One region of the Methylobacterium sp. CM6241 genome, then DNA from elsewhere that is predicted to be linked to it. Evidence: riboswitches for the same ligand, from Rfam matches in the RefSeq annotation. Region 1 holds a riboswitch; each other region holds the start of a gene.
The links. A riboswitch is a leader RNA that binds a small molecule or an ion and turns the genes downstream of it on or off. The one in region 1 is predicted to bind cobalamin.

Region 1 (2,191 bases):
TGGCGAAGCGCCCCACCACCTCGGCCTGACCGATGGCGGTATCCCAGCGGTAATCGCGGAAGTTCCGGTCGCGCAGGACGGTGCGATTGTCCGCGGCGAGGCCACGGACCTCCGCCGATTCCCCGACCAGCGAGCCGGTGTTGAAGTGGGTGGCGAGGCGCATCTGCCAATCGGCGTTGAAGCGATGCTCGACCCGCACCTGCATCGTGTCCGAGCTCTGATACGTGCTCTGCCCCGGCTCGCCGAGGAAGCGGGAAATCGGCAGGAAGCCGAGTTGGCGGTTGATCGCAATCACACCCCGGTCGACCACGACGCGATTGCGCAGGAACTCGGTCTCGACGGTGATTTTCGTGTCCGGCGTGACCTGCCAGCTCACGACGGGAGCGACGAGGAGCCGGTCGCTGTCGACAAAATCGCGAAAGCTGTTCTGGCGTCCGCCCGCAAAGTTAAATCGGTAGAGCAGCGTGCCGTCCTCGTTGAGCGCGCCACCGGCATCGACCGTGTCGCGGAACTGCTCGAAAGAACCCCAGAGACCGCCCATCTCGACGAAGCGCTCAGCGGTCGGCTGTTTGGTGACGAAGTTGACGAGGCCACCTGGGTCACTGCGCCCAAACAGGCCGCCACCGGGGCCCTTGAGCACCTCGATGCGCTCGACGTTCTGGGTGTCGGGCGGCGGCGGCGAGCCTCGGTTGATCGGGAAGCCGTTACGGTAGAGTTCCGAGGTAGTCGTGCCACGGATGGCGTAGCTGAACACCGTCAGGCCGCCAAAATTGTTCTGCTGGGCGACGCCGGGCGTATAGTTGAAGACCCGGTCGACGCGGGTGGCGGCGAGATCTGTGATGACCTCGCGCGGCGCAACGGTGACGATCTGGGGCACGTCGCGCTGGGGCGTGTCGGTCTTCGTGCTGCTCACCGCCCGGTCGGCCCGGTAGCCCGGGGTCGGACCGATCAGGCCTATCCCCGGGGAGGGGCCAGCACCAGCGACCACTGGAGCGCTCCCGCCAGTAGCCTCCACGGAGAGTTCCTCCAGCGTGACGGCCTCCTGCGCCCGGGCCTCCAGTGCAGGCGCGCCCGCCGAAAGGATTGCGGCAAGCGCGTAGTGCGATCCTCGACGCCTCGACATCCGACGACGCTTGGCCGGAACGGGCAGGGTCAGGATCGCAACCTTCGAGGTCGCCAGGTTGGGACGAAGGGGCACCGGTGCGCTCAAGGTTGTCGAGCGACGGCCGAGCGGGTGCCCTCGCGGGACCGGCTGCGTCAGTAGCCAAGCCCGCTCATGCGCTCCGCCGGGACACCCCGCCCGAGAGACGTATCGTTGTGCAAGGCAGGTCTCCTGGCTCGCGGGTCGTCGCCCTCGCCTCGGCCTTCCCAGTACGTCGCACCAGTGACCATGGACGGTGAGGGCTCACCGCTAACAGTTGCGGGGGCAGCTTCGGAAGCGCTCCTGCGAGCACCCCGAATTCCCTCTTAGCCCGCGAGCCGACGACCCGCAGGAACCTTGACGGTCAGACATTCGCCGGGCGCCGCCGCATAGTCAATCGAGGGGGCGTCATTTTCTCGCAACATTGTAACATTGCATCAGTCTGGTCCCGGACCGTTGTCCGTCGCCAGATGGATTGGGACAGTCCGCTCTTTTCAGGTGCGGAGGCTCTGATCCATCGGGGGTGAAAGGTTATGCAGCCTGCGCCTAGTGGCGCAATCGGCCGATGCTCGATGGCCTCCACGATAAGCGCTTATGGACGTCTTCTGGTCGAAAGCAGTCGGACCGCATTCCACCCAGCCCAGTCGTCGGTCCTCACCTTACCAGCCTCGAAGCAGACGTTCCGAGGATCAGCAAAGGGTTGGCAGCAGCCTCTTGGCAGATGAGCCGCCAAGCTCTCACATCACCGCATGGGCCTTAGGGAGTTCGCTGACCTGCGTTGTGTAGCGAGGGATGCGCATTTTGAACTTCGTCGACCACGTCCGCTTCGTCTTGAGGCCGGCCCGTGCCGGGACGACAGCACCACGACCGAAGCGTCGATTGCACTCGTCCATTGCAGCCATCAGCGGAGCACTGCGCTCGCAGTCGAGCTGTCCGATCAGAGCCTGTTGTCCGTCTTCCAGCGGCGCGAGGTCGGTCGCGATGATGCCAACCTTGCTAAAGCACCAGGGGCGGTCCCCCTGGCGCCCCGTGCTATGCAATACAATCCGG
Region 2 (2,191 bases), 2.0 Mb from region 1:
GAGGGTGACGGCGAGATCGGGGTTGAGCTGGAACAGCAGCGCGCCCGAGACCGCGAGGTTGCGGAAATCCCCGTTCGGGCTGGTCCAGCCGCCGTCGCGGTTTCCGCTGACATTGAGGCGGTAGGCCACCGCATCGCCGATGGGGCCGCCGAGATCGACGGCGAGGCGCGCGAGCCCGTCCGACCCGGTGGCGGCGCGGGCGGCATGGATCGGCGTGAAGCTCGGCTTCTTCGAGACCACGTTGACCACGCCGCCGATGGCGCCGTCGCCATAGAGCACGGAGGCCGGGCCGCGCAGCACCTCGATCCGCTCCACGTTCCAGGTGTCGAACGGGAAGGTCACCGTGCCGGCGCCCACGAACAGCCGCGTGCCGTCATAGAGCTGCTGGATCGAGTTCGGGCCGGCGAAGCCCCGGCTGGAGAAGGCACCGTTGCCGTTGCCCGGCGACGCGATGGTGGTGATGCCAGTGGCGTTCTGCGTCACCGCCTCGACCACCGTGTTCTGGCCCCGAATGCGCGCGGTCTCGCCGCTGATGACATCGATGCTGGCGGGCGTCTCCAGCGGCGTCAGGCCGAGGCGACTGGCGCTGCGGGAGGGGGTCGAGAGGTTGAGCCCGACAGGGTTCGCCCGCGTGAGGCCGACCCCGCTCCCCTCCACGGTGAGCTGGTCGAGGGTGACGCTATTCTGGCCGATGGAATCCTGGGCGCGGACCTCGCCCGCGAGCAAGGTCGAGCCGAGGAGTGACGCGAGGAAAGCGGTGGCGCGGGCCGGGGATATCCGCCCGGGGGCGCGGTGGATGACCTGTGTGGGCATGTTCGTTTGGGCAAACCGGAGTGATCGCTGGCCGAATGCCGCGCCCCTTCTGCTATATCGTATGTTATAACGTTACAATACGTCGAACCGGGCAAAATGCCTGCGCGGAGGACCAAACGGTCTCGCCGAGGGCAAGCTGTGGAGCGATTCTGTAACGGAAGGAACAGGGACGATCGGGCATCGCGGGCGAACGGCAGGCGCGGCTCAGCGCAGTGGCACGTCACCGCGAACGAAGCCGATCCCCACGCGAGCGCAGGTCCCGACACCCCACCAGGACACCCCGCCCGATGCGTTTCGCGTGTGACCACGACTGACGGCAGGTCTCCTGGCTCGCGGGTCGACGCCCTCTCATCGTCTTCCCAGAAGCCGGAGCCTCCAGTGACGTGTTGATGATGGGCTCGCCGCTTACAGTTGCGGGGGCAGCCGCGGCATCGGGCTCAAGACCCTCACCGCGTTCCCTTTTGATCCCCCGAAGGGGAACCGTCATCGTCAGGCTAGTCGAGGGCGAGAGACCGCGTCAACGACGTCACGGCAACAGCCCAAAAGAAAAGCCCCGGACCGTTCGATCCGGGGCCGATCTCATCGGATGCGTATCGCCTACCAGCGGTAGGTGACGGAGCCCGTCACGCGGCGGCCTTCGCCATAATTGCAGCCGACGAAATTGACCTGTTGCGAGCAGGTGCCGACATAGACGCGGTCCGTGATGTTGTTGGCCGCCACCTGGAAGCGCCAGTTCTCGTATGTGTAACGGAGCGATGCGTCGAAGAGGACGTAGTCCGGCACGCGGATGTTGTTCTGGGGATCGCCGAACGATTCCCCGATGTAGCGGACACCGCCGCCGATCCCGAGTCCGCGGAACATGCCGGTCTGGATCGTGTAATCCAGCCAGGTCGCTGCGGTGAAGTTCGGCACCTGGATCGGCCGCTTCCCAACCGCGCTGGGATTGCCGTCCGGCGCATTGTCCTTCGTCACTTCGGCCTGCAGGACCGTGAATGACGAGATGAGCTTCAGGCCGTCGAGGAGGTCCACGGTGGCCTCGCTCTCGAAGCCTTTCACCTCGACTTCGCCGTTCTGATAGAAGGCCTGCTGCAACGGGTCGCTGGGGTTAAAGAACAGGGCGTTGGTCTTCTTCGTGTTGAACACGGAGAAAAGAACCGAGGTGGCTTGGCCCGGCGGCTGGAACTTCACGCCGGCCTCGATGGTCTCGCCGATCTCGGGCTTGGCCGGGGTTATGTTGTAGGTGAGCGGCACCGCACCGATGCCGGGCACGACCGCGATCGTGCTGTTCTGGAGGAAGACCGGCAACACATTGAACGAGCGCGCGGCCGAGACATAGGGCGTCAGGCCGTTGTCGAAGAGATACGAGAGCCCGACCCGG
Region 3 (2,191 bases), 1.7 Mb from region 1:
GGTCTCGGCCCAGGGGCCGAACACGACGCCGAGCTTGGGGCTGACGATGCCGTCCTGCGCATGGCCTGAGTTCAGCGGATTGTTCGATCTCACGCTCGCGTCGTAGGCGTCGGCGCGGAGGCCGACGCTGGTGCGCAGCCAGTCGGTCCAGCGCAGGCGGTTCTCGAAGTAGAGGGCGGCGCTGCCCTCCTGCACGCGGTCGTCGCGCACGGTGGAAAGCGAGGTGCGCGCCCGCGTGTTGAACAGTCCCACATGGATGTCGTCGAACCGCGCCTGCACGCCGATCTCGTTCTCCATGGGCAGGCCGAACAGCTCACCCTTGAACACCCGAGCGATCTCGCCGCCGGCGACGGTGCGGCTGTCGAGCTGGCGGAACTGGTCGCCGTTGACCGGGTCGTTGAGGAAATAGGTGAAGTTGTTGAACAGGTTGAGGTTCGAGCGGATGACGTAGGCGCTGGCGCGGGTGACGCCGCCGTCGTCCGACCGGCTCCAGCGGCCCGACAGGGAGAAGCGGCTCGCATTACCCCCATCGCTCGGGTCGAGAGTGCCGAAGCGGCCGATCACGCCTTCGGAAATGGCCCGCTGCGGAACCTGGTTCGTCGCCGTCCAGCGGTTGGAATAGGCCATGCCGGTGAGGGAGAACCCGTCGAGGGCAGTGCCCTGGCTGTAGCGGAGAACGCCGTTGAGCTTGCGGATGTCGTCCGGCACCACCCACGGGCCGTCATAGACCTGAGCCTCGCCAGCGGCGAGGAGCGTCCCCTCCCCGAGGGGTGCGGAGGCGATGGTGAGCGCCCGCTTGTAGCCGAAGCTCCCGATGGAGGTGAGCGCAAGAGGGCGGGGCACCGCGTCGATCGTGTCGATCCGCACCGATCCGGCGGAGGCGAAATCCCCGTCACGGGCGAAATACGGGCCCTTGTGGAACTCCACCGCGCCGACGAGTTCGGGAATGAGGAAGTTGATGTCGGCATAGCCCTGGCCGTGGCCATGGGTGCGCATGTTGGCCGGCATGCCGTCGATGGTGATGGCGATGTCCGTGCCGTGGTCGAGGTTGAAGCCGCGCAGGAAGTACTGGTTGGCTTTTCCCTCGCCGGAATGCTGCGTGACGATGAGGCCGGGCACGGCCTCCAGCACCTCGCCGGGGCGGGTCACCGGGCGATCGTTGAGGGCCCTGCCGGTGATGACGCCCGAACTCGACGTCAGCGCGGGAGCGGACAGGGCGCCGAACGCCTCGGCCCCGCCGGTTCCACCAGTGGCCCCACCGAGACCGGGACCGGCCGTTGCAGGGGGCGGGCGTATGTCGGCGGCCACGGAGAGTTCGTTGAGGGTCGCCTCGGCGGTGGTTGCCGTCCCGGACTGAGCAAGAACCGGCGAGGCGGATGCCAGAAATCCGAGGGCGAGGAGCGGAGGGACGAGACGGGCGGACACAGGCGGAGACCTCGGGCAACGGCAGTGGCACGTCACCGCGAACGAAGCCGATCCCTACGCGAGCGCAGGCCCCGACACCCCACCAGGACACCCCGCCCGATGCGTTTCGCGTGTGACCACGACTGACGGCAGGTCTCCTGGCTCGCGGGTCGACGCCCTCTCATCGTCTTCCCAGGCCCGAAGACCCAGTGACGTGTTGATGATGGGCTCGCCGCTTACAGTTGCGGGGGCAGCCGCGGCATCGGACGCAAGATCCTCACCGCGTTCCCTTTTGATCCCCCGAAGAGGAACCGTCAGTCTCAGGCTAGGTCGGCCGCGACGAGAGGGTCAATTGCGGGATGATCCCGCACCGATCATCGCCGCTGCCCTGTCGCATTGCAGCAACGTCCGGCGTCAATCCGGCAGAGCGTCGAGGTTCTTCGGCTCCTCGATGCGGCGGCCATTCTTCTCGGCCCGGAAGCGCTTGCCCATCTCGTAGGCCGATTTGCGCATGCGCATGATCCCGCCGAGCGGCCGGTGCGCGGCCAGCCCGTGCCAGGGGCTGAACGACAATCCGTCATCGACATAGGCGGCGCGGGCCTCGCTCCAGCTCGCCTGCGGCGCGGCGGTGAGGGTGGCAATGGTACGGTAGGGGCTCGCGGTCTCGGGCCAGATTACGGAGGCGTCCTCCACCGGCATGTCGTCGAGGTTCAGGCACAGCTGCGCCCGCAATTCCCAGGTGCCGCCGTGGATGCGAAAATGCTCCATCACCGCCTCGCGGATCGCG
Region 4 (2,191 bases), 2.5 Mb from region 1:
GTGTCGCCGGCCGTGCGACAGGTGGCGCAGACGTAGAGTACGACCGGGCTGCCGGCCTGGATGTCCTCGTCAGGCATGCGACGTCGCCGGGCTCTTGCGCCCGACGCTGTTCCAGGCCCAGCCGAAGGCGAGGCCGATCACCGCCCAGAACACGAAGGCGATGCCCAGCGACCGAGCGGCGAATTGGGCCGCGTAGCCCGGGGGAAGGGCGGAGGCGGTGTGGCTCGTCTCCGGCGCTCCGGCTAGATGCGGCGCGACGAGAAGCACGAGCCCTCCAGCAATGGCGATGGAGGAGCGGCGGATCGCGATGAGGTAGAGCCCCATGGCGGTGGCGGCCGCGGTCATGATCCACCAGAACTGGCGTTCGGCGAGCGGGGCCGCCTCCATGCCGGGCAGTTCCGGCGGCAGGCCGAGGGCCGGGGCGAGGGCCACGGCGAGGAACCCCGCGATGGCGAATCGCAGGCCGGTTTCAGGGCTCGGCTCGCGCCCACAGGCAATGAGAGCCGCGCCCAGTAACAGGGCGTAGCCGACGCCGCCGACCAGGGTCGCGAGGGCGGTGAAGACCATCCGGGGAAGGCCAGGGCCGGGCTGCCAGGCCGGAGCGACCTCGCCGCCTTCGACACCGTCCGTCTTGCCGCCATGGTCCTTGCCGCCATGGTCGTGGCCCGAATGGACGGGCACGATGAGGGAGGCCGGGGAGGCGCTGCGCGGCATCCATAGCGCGGCCGGCGCCGTGGCTTCGCCGCTCTCGTAACGCTCGGCCGCGATGATCAGCGGCGAGGTGAGGGCGAGCTGCAAGCCCGTGGCGACGACAGCCGCCAGAAAGCCGGCGACCAGGGCCGCCGACACGAGTCGGATCATCATGAAATCAGGTCCTGGCTGAGCGCGAGGCGGTCAGTGGCAGGGGAAATTCTGGGCGTGCCGGAAATCGTGGGCCGCGTTGTGCAGCGCCATCGCCGGGGCGAAGCCGGCCATGAAGACGAGCCCGAGGCCGAGGAAAGCGGCCATGAGCACCGCGCCGAGACGCTCGTTGCTGCGGGTGCCGGTGAGGACGAGGGTGTTCGTGGTCATCGTGTCAGGTCTCCGGCCGCCCCGCCGGCGGCGTTCGAGGATAGAGCGGGAGGACAATGTCCCCTTCGGAAGGCAGGTCTCCTGGCTCGCGGGTCATCCGGTCCTGCCGCCTTCCCGGATCGCTCCGGTGGCCGATGGCAGGCCCGTCTCCGCTCACAGTTGCGGGGGCAGCTGCGGTTTCAGGCGCGAGCCCTCACCGCATTCCCTTTTCACCCCGTCGCCGGGGCACCGTCCGAACCTCGCTTCTACGCGCTCGCGCGACCGCTGACAACGCGCCGCCAAAGCGTTTTACCGGCTTTGACGGGGCAGGGCGGTTTCGCGCTAAAGGGAGCCATGCGGCAGCCTTCTCCAAGAATGACACTGGTCCTCGGTGGCGCGCGCTCGGGCAAGAGCCTGCACGCGGAGCGCCTGATCGAAGCCTGCCCCGCGCCGTGGCTCTACCTCGCCACCGCGCAGGCCTGGGACGACGAGATGCGGGAGCGCGTCGCCCTTCACCGGTCGCGCCGCTCGGCGGATTGGATCACCCGGGACGTGCCGATCGACCTGGCCGAGGCCGTCGCTGCGGCGACAGGGCCGGTGCTCGTCGATTGCCTGACCCTGTGGCTGACCAACCTGATCCTGTCCGAGGCCGATATCGAGGCGGCGAGCGCTGCCCTGATCGAGGCCTGCGGCCGCGCGCCGGGGCCGGTGGTGCTCGTCGGCAACGAGGTCGGTCTCGGCATCGTGCCGGACAACGCGCTCGCGCGCCGCTTCCGTGACGTGGCCGGGCGCCTGCACCAGCGCCTCGCCGCGCGGGCCGACCATGTGGTGTTCATGGTGGCGGGACTGCCGATGATCGTGAAACCCCAACCCGGAGCGAGCGCATGAGCGTTTCAGACACGAGCGACCCGGAGGCCGAACGGCACCGTGAGAAGATGGAGAAGCGCAAGGCCGTCCAGGACGCCGAGGTCGCGGCCAAGACGATCGAGAAGGGCCTGCTCATCGTCAATACCGGCCCTGGCAAGGGCAAGACCACGGCCGGGCTCGGCCTCGTCCTGCGGGCGCTCGGCCATGGCTGGCGGGTCGGCGTGGTCCAGTTCATCAAGGGGGGGTGGGATACGGGCGAGAAGCACGCGCTGAA

Region 2: linked by a shared signal. The riboswitch ahead of ACYQR9_RS05625 (TonB-dependent receptor) and the one ahead of ACYQR9_RS20735 (TonB-dependent siderophore receptor) in region 1 are both predicted to bind cobalamin.
Region 3: linked by a shared signal. The riboswitch ahead of ACYQR9_RS04400 (TonB-dependent receptor) and the one ahead of ACYQR9_RS20735 (TonB-dependent siderophore receptor) in region 1 are both predicted to bind cobalamin.
Region 4: linked by a shared signal. The riboswitch ahead of ACYQR9_RS08170 (CbtB domain-containing protein) and the one ahead of ACYQR9_RS20735 (TonB-dependent siderophore receptor) in region 1 are both predicted to bind cobalamin.

The regions. Positions count from the first base shown of each region.
Region 1 covers NZ_CM139246.1:4,414,208-4,416,398, reverse strand. The annotation lists gene ACYQR9_RS20735 (TonB-dependent siderophore receptor) at 1-1,123, opposite strand, end outside; cobalamin riboswitch at 1,307-1,516, opposite strand; partial or broken gene ACYQR9_RS20730 (DUF4113 domain-containing protein) at 1,879-2,160, opposite strand.
Region 2 covers NZ_CM139246.1:1,212,695-1,214,885, reverse strand. The annotation lists gene ACYQR9_RS05625 (TonB-dependent receptor) at 1-813, opposite strand, end outside; cobalamin riboswitch at 1,112-1,313, opposite strand; gene ACYQR9_RS05620 (TonB-dependent siderophore receptor) at 1,411-2,191, opposite strand, start outside.
Region 3 covers NZ_CM139246.1:955,427-957,617, forward strand. The annotation lists gene ACYQR9_RS04400 (TonB-dependent receptor) at 1-1,425, opposite strand, end outside; cobalamin riboswitch at 1,536-1,735, opposite strand; gene ACYQR9_RS04405 (catalase family protein) at 1,819-2,191, opposite strand, start outside.
Region 4 covers NZ_CM139246.1:1,765,383-1,767,573, forward strand. The annotation lists gene ACYQR9_RS08160 (DUF1636 family protein) at 1-77, opposite strand, end outside; gene ACYQR9_RS08165 (CbtA family protein) at 70-864, opposite strand; gene ACYQR9_RS08170 (CbtB domain-containing protein) at 895-1,071, opposite strand; cobalamin riboswitch at 1,126-1,319, opposite strand; gene cobU (bifunctional adenosylcobinamide kinase/adenosylcobinamide-phosphate guanylyltransferase) at 1,426-1,938, shown strand; gene cobO (cob(I)yrinic acid a,c-diamide adenosyltransferase) at 1,935-2,191, shown strand, end outside.